DNA from 2 places in the Geobacillus thermopakistaniensis genome. Region 2 is predicted to be linked to the other one. Evidence: a T-box and tRNA genes for the amino acid it is inferred to sense, from the RefSeq annotation. Region 2 holds a T-box; the other holds one or more tRNA genes.

Region 1 (3,396 bases), on a different contig from region 2:
TATCGCCGTCGATGCACTCGACCAATTCAGCCGGGTAGGTGCGGCCAAGGCGCAACGTAGAACGATCTTCTTTCTTCCCCAGTGTATGGCCGTCCAGGTCGATTCGCTCTGGGGTGAGATGCCGCTTGCATCGTTCATTGCCGTTGTATGTTTGAATAAGCTGGACAAGCTCTTGTTTCGTTTTCGCCTGCTTCGCCAGCGCAGTCGGCTCATGGAGCAAATACACGCAGTCGCTGCCGCGGAAGTGCCCGCCCAACTCATCAAGCTCGCCAGGGTGGGCAAAAGCGGAAATCGGGAACATCAACAGGAAACAAAACAAGAATATGACCATTCGTTTCAAAAACGATCCCTCCACTCGAAAAACATTTCTTCCTCTTGAACAAAAACCGGATGTCCGCAATGGATGGGTTTCAGCACACGATCGCACATGTTATGCCGGTTTTTTCCGTTTTTCAGCGAAAAATCAAGCCAATATGGCCGTTATCGCGCTGTTAGGCGGTTTGCGTTCGTTCACGATAAAGTTTATCAAAAAAGTGGAACGATGAGGAAACATCTCGTCTGAGGGGGAGAGGATGACATGTCCAACTTGCTTTTCGATGATCAACCGTTGGTCATTTTGCCGCAACTCGCTTTGGCGATCGGGTTGAACGAAAGCATCGTTGTTCAGCAGCTGCATTATTGGCTCAAGAAAAGCGAAAACGTCCATGACGGCTATAAGTGGGTGTACAACACGTATGCAGACTGGCAGCGACAATTCCCGTTCTGGTCGGAAAGCACGATTCGCCGGATCATTCTTAAACTGGAAAAAATGGGGATCATCGTCGCGGCGAATTTCAACCGCTCCAAGATCGATAAAACGAAATGGTATCGGATCGACTATGACAAACTGGCCGAAATAACGAAAGAAATATCAGAAATGTCGGACGGACAACATGGGCAGGCGGCAGATGATGGCGTGATGACCGCGCACAATGGTGTTTCGATCGTTCAAGGTGCGGTTTCGTTCACTCAAAACGGGGTTTCGTTCGTTCACGATGAGGGTTTGACGACGCACGATGGGGATTCGATTGTGCAAGATGGCATCTCGGCCGTTCAAGGCGGCGCTTCTGTGGTTCAAGGGGGGATGTTGACGGCTCAAGATGGCATTTTGACGGTTCAAAATAGGGTTTTGCCCACTGAAGATGGGGGGTCGATGAGGCAAAGCAGCGTTTCGACGATTCAACAAGATCAGATTTCGGCCGTTTACGATGGCGTTTCGATCGGCCAAAATGAGCAGACGATGGGCGAAACAGTCCGTCCATTTGCGCAAAATGAACCATCCAGCTGGTCAAACTGGGCGGTCGAGGTGCTCAATTTGACAAGACCAATACCAGAGACGACAACAGAGATGACATCAGAGATCAAAAGAGAAGACGAAGAAGACGCGCGCGTGCGCACATACAAGGAGATCGTTCGCTTCTGTGAGGAAAACGGGTTTGGCGTGATCGGCGATTATTTGCGGGAAAAGATCAATGCATGGGTGGACGATGCGTCCGAGGAATTGGTGTTGGAAGCATTGAAAATCGCGGTGGAAAACGGCGCCAAACGGTGGGTGTACGTGGAAACGATTTTGCGCGACTGGACGGAAAAAGGGTATCGCACCGTGGACGAAGTGCGCGCCGCGCGGTTGGCGTTTCGAAAAGAGCGGATGAAGCAACGATCCGCCCCGCCTTCATCCGATGGCGGCAGAACGATGCGGAAACCGATCCGCACCGAGATCGTGCCGGATTGGCTGAAGATGGATTACAGCCAGCCGGAAGACGACGACTTTGACATCGAGCAGGCGCGCCGTGAGTTGGAGGAACGTCTGAAAAAATACAAAACCAACCCGGACGGATGAAGCCGAAGGGCGTAAGAGTCCGAGGAGTCTCATCTCATGACGGGACGTGAACCGAGCGATTTCTTGTGTGCCCCACGATTTGAGGTTCAGTCAGGTCGTTCACTGGTGCTGGCGCCCCTTCACGTTTAGATGGTGGGAGGCTTCTTTTGGGAATTTGTTCACAGGGGGATGGCTCATCGCCATCTCCCGAAACAAAAATAAAAAACCCTTGCACGGCAAGGGTTGGGCAAATGGAGCATACCGGGCTCGAACCGGTGACCTTCGCGCTGCCAGCACGACGCTCTCCCAACTGAGCTAATGCCCCAAAAAAGGATATGGATGATCTGTCCATGTCCCATTATATATATGGATGCGGACAATTGCAATCCTTTTTTGATCACCCGCTTTCAATATCAACGTGCACGACATCGTCAATGGAGCGGATGACGTAGTAAAGTTCGGCGGTCGAGCGCTTTTGGTCAATGACGGCTCTTAGTTTCAGCAAATGTTCATTCTCTTCAACGTCTTTAATGCGCATCGTTTTAATGTTGATGTCCTGTTGTTTTAAATGGTCGATGACCTTTGTAATGTTTTTGGCGTCCGCCACGGTGATTTGCAACAGCACCTCTTTTTCGCGCAGCTGCTTTGGTCCAAAAAAATTGATCAAAAACGGAATGAGTTCCACACTGACAATGAGAAGCGCGACGCCGAACGCCGATTCCCAATAGAAGCCTGCGCCGACCGCTACTCCAATCCCTGCCGCCCCCCAAATGATCGCGGCGGTTGTCAGCCCGGTGATGCTGTCGTTGCCGCGGCGCAAAATGACGCCTGCTCCTAAAAAACCGACCCCGGACACAATTTGCGCCGCCAGTCGAAGCGGGTCCATCGTAATATGGTCTTTGAGCGGAAAGACGTACGCCGATTCGATCGAAACGATTGTAAGCAAGCAGCTGGAAATGGAAATCACAAGACACGTTTTCAAACCGACCGGTTTTCGCTTCAATTCCCGTTCCAGCCCAATGATCAGCCCGAGAATGGCGGAAATCCCTAGTTTGAGGAACGGATCAAACATCATCGTTTCTCACCTCGTTCATGGTATAATGTAAGAAAACGTTCGTGAACCATTTTTGTCCGCCCTTCCGCATGAAAGTGGTAGATCAGGGCGCACACTCCTTTTCGTAGAAAGTGAGTTGGCAGAAACATGAAGCCGCCAAGCACAGCAAAGGCTTATGCCGCTCTATTCATCGGCGCGCTTGCCGTGTCAACATCGGCCATTTTCGTCAAATGGTCGCAGGCGCCGTCCGCGGTGATCGCCTTTTATCGGCTCTTTTTGGCCGTCGCCATCATGACGCCGTTGTTCCTCCGGCATCGAAGCGAACTCCGAGGCGTCTCCCGGCGCGATTGGCTGTTTTCGCTTTGTTCTGGGGTTTTGCTTGCCTTTCATTTTATCCTTTGGTTTGAATCGCTCGACTATACATCCGTCGCCAGTTCGGTCGTGCTTGTGACGCTGCAGCCGCTGTTTGCCTTCGCAGGCGGCG
Region 2 (3,396 bases):
CGCTTTGCTTCATCGACGCGCGCCGTATAGCGGGATCCTTTTTTCACCGTTCCGCGTTCGACGATGATCGCATGAAGATGTTGGCCGTTCGGCGCTTTTTGCACATCTTTGACGACCGCTGTTCCTGTTTCGCTTTCAAACACGCCTTGGTCAGCGATTTGTCCGCCGCTTTCGGCGTAAAATGGCGTCACATCGACGATGATTTGCGCCTCTTCGCCGGCTTTCACTTCCTCGACAAGCCGCCCGTCTTTGACGATGGCGATGACCGTCGATGCGGCAACAAGCTCATCGTAGCCGACAAACCGGCTTTCATCTTTAATGTCACCGAGCACTCCGCCTTGGACTTGCATCGAATCGACATCTTGCCGGGCCGCGCGCGCCCGTTCGCGTTGCCGCTCCATCTCGCGCTCAAATCCGGCATGGTCGACCGTCATGCCCGCTTCAGCGGCGTACTCTTCCGTCAGCTCGATCGGAAAGCCGTACGTATCATACAGGCGGAACGCTTCCTCGCCCGGAATGACGTCGCTTCCTTGCTCTTTCGCCTTTTCGATCACCTCCGCCAATATGGCGAGCCCTTCATGGAGCGTTTCATGGAACCGTTCTTCTTCCGTCCGGATGACGCGGGCGATGAAATCGGCTTTTTCTTTCACCTCCGGATAGTAGTCGTGCATAATCTCGCCGACGACCGGGACGAGTTCGTACATAAACGGACGGTCAATGCCGATATGTTTCGCATAGCGCACCGCGCGGCGGAGCAGGCGGCGCAGCACATAACCGCGGCCCTCATTTGACGGCAGCGCCCCGTCGCCGATCGCGAACGTCACGGCTCGAATATGGTCGGCGATCACCTTAAAGGCGACGTCTTTGTCCGGATCTTCGCCATACCGCTCGCCGGCGATCTGCTCGGTCGCGCGGATGATCGGCAGGAACAAGTCGGTTTCAAAGTTCGTCGGCACGTCTTGCAAAATCGAGCACATCCGCTCCAAGCCCATGCCGGTGTCGATGTTTTTCTTCGGCAGCGGCGTGTACGTGCCGTCCGGGTTATGGTTAAACTGCGAAAAGACAAGGTTCCATACTTCTAAATAGCGGTCATTTTCCCCGCCTGGGTACAGCTCCGGATCGTTCGGGTCGTTGCCGAACGCTTCGCCGCGGTCGTAAAAGATTTCCGTGTTCGGACCGCTCGGGCCTTCGCCGATGTCCCAGAAGTTGCCTTCAAGGCGAATGATCCGCTCTTCCGGCAAGCCGATTTCGTTGCGCCAAATGTTGTACGCTTCCTCGTCTTCCGGATGGACGGTGACGGACAACCGTTCCGGATCAAAACCGATCCATTTGTCGCTCGTCAAAAACTCCCATGCCCAATGGATCGCTTCCCGCTTGAAGTAATCGCCGATCGAAAAGTTGCCGAGCATTTCAAAAAACGTATGGTGGCGCGCCGTTTTCCCGACGTTTTCGATGTCGTTGGTGCGGATCGATTTTTGCGCGTTGCAAATGCGCGGGTTTTCCGGAACGATGCGCCCGTCAAAGTATTTTTTCAACGTCGCGACGCCGCTGTTGATCCACAACAGCGACGGGTCGTCGACCGGAATGAGCGATGCGCTCGGCTCAACCGCATGGCCTTTTTCTTGGAAAAACTCTAAAAACATGCGCCGCACTTGGGCGGATGTCAGCTTTTTCATGATGATCCTCCCCTTTCGCCTTTTATATAAAAAAACTCCCATCCCCTGCAGGGACGAGAGTTATGCTCGCGGTACCACCCTGTTTATGGGCAAAAAACGCCCATCACCTCTTTGGCCGTAACGCAGCCTTGCGTCAGGTTTTGCCTGCGCTCCGGATTAGCCTTCTGTTGCCCTTCATCTGGAATTTCTTTCAGCCGCGGAAATTCCTCTCTGTGCGCGAGCTCGCGCGTTAAGATGGACTGCAACATACTCGATCCGTCATCGCGTTATGTATTCGCTTTTTTCATTGAAAGATTATAGACAAGCAGAGAGCATTTGTCAATGCGAAGCATAATGCTCTTTCCAATGGGCGATGGCCACTTTCAGCACCGCCGCCGTCGGAACGGCGAGAATGAGGCCGAGCACGCCGGCGAGCTCGCCGCCGGCAAAGAGGGCGAGCATAATGACAAGCGGATGCATATGCACGCTTTTGCCGACGATCAACGGCGACAAGATGTTCCCTTCTAAAAACTGCAAGGTAAAAATGATGACAAGCACGATCACGACCATTTTCAGCGAGACGGTGGCAGCCAAAATGACCGCTGGAACGGCGCCGATCAGCGGGCCAAAATACGGGATGATGTTCGTCACGCCAATGACAAAGCCGAGCAACAGCGGATAATCCATGCCGGCAAGCCACAAGCCGAGCGCCGCTGCCAGACCGATCGCCGCACAGACGAACAGCTGGCCGCGAATGTAGCCGCCGAGCGATTCATCGACATCCTTCAAAAACGTCATCCCCGGCCCACGCCACCGCTTCGGTGTCATGTACCAAATCGCTTTTTTCAACACATCGATGTCTTTTAACATATAGAAGACGATAAACGGAATGATCAACAGCGTCGCCGCCGAACCGATGAACGATTTGGCGGCGTTGATCGCCATCGCGACGGCGGCCGCCGCTGCCTGCTCGATCTCGGCAAACATCGCTTCGATGCGCGTGTGCACCTCAAGCGGCCAATTCGACGTCTCGTCGTGGATGTGGCGCACCCATTGGCGGTATGTATTCATCAAAGACGGCAGCTGTTCATCCAGTTCACGCAACTGGGCGATGAATAGCGGCACGCCGCGGTACAAGCCGTAGCCGACCAAACCGAAAAACAACAAATAAATCAACAAAATGGCAAGGGCGCGCGGCATTCCTTTGCGATGGATGGATTCCACAAGCGGGTAGAGCAAATACGTAATAAACGACGCCAGCAAAAACGGCGTCAACACCGTTGCGATAAAATCAATGACCGGCCGCCAAACGTCTTTCATCCGAACGATCAAATAGATGATTGCCGTCATGAGCAGCCATTTTCCGATGCGAAAGAACGACAGCCATTGTTGCTCGCCCATCGCCACACCTCCTACCGTTTAGTGTAGGAGATGCGGCGGGAAATATGCCTTCACCGCTTTTAGCACTATTTGACAGCCACAAGGCGACGCCCCCGCGCAAAGGCGAGGGCGAGCGCCGTCAGCGGATCGCTTGCATCAAGCGGCGGCGCATCCTCCGCATCGTGCGACCGTTCATCCAATCGTTTCGTTGGGCGAGCTGATAAGCGGCGACGCCTAATCCGACTGCTAACAGCGACGTCATCATCCGGTTCATGCGTGTCCCCCCCTAAAATTGGATCGTGCGTTCGTGGTCGTCAAACAAGTCGTCAAGAGAACTCAACGTTCCGTCTTCTTCCACTTG

Evidence for each region. The T-box of region 2 lies ahead of alaS (alanine--tRNA ligase). A T-box ahead of a tRNA ligase gene usually reads a tRNA of that ligase, here a tRNA-Ala.
Region 1: it has a tRNA-Ala gene. The T-box ahead of alaS (alanine--tRNA ligase) is inferred to sense a tRNA for this amino acid. The anticodon was not compared.

Annotation. Positions count from the first base shown of each region.
Region 1 covers NZ_AYSF01000053.1:2,054-5,449, reverse strand. Annotated here, with positions in the region: gene T260_RS128395 (thermonuclease family protein) at 1-340, opposite strand, end outside; gene T260_RS128400 (DnaD domain protein) at 578-1,879, shown strand; tRNA gene T260_RS128405 (tRNA-Ala) at 2,111-2,183, opposite strand; gene T260_RS128410 (MgtC/SapB family protein) at 2,256-2,933, opposite strand; gene T260_RS128415 (DMT family transporter) at 3,060-3,396, shown strand, end outside.
Region 2 covers NZ_AYSF01000111.1:4,169-7,564, reverse strand. Annotated here, with positions in the region: gene alaS (alanine--tRNA ligase) at 1-1,676, opposite strand, end outside; T-box leader at 1,723-1,947, opposite strand; gene T260_RS122335 (AI-2E family transporter) at 1,995-3,056, opposite strand; gene T260_RS1000000139245 (YrzQ family protein) at 3,175-3,309, opposite strand; gene T260_RS122340 (YrzR-like zinc ribbon domain) at 3,322-3,396, opposite strand, start outside.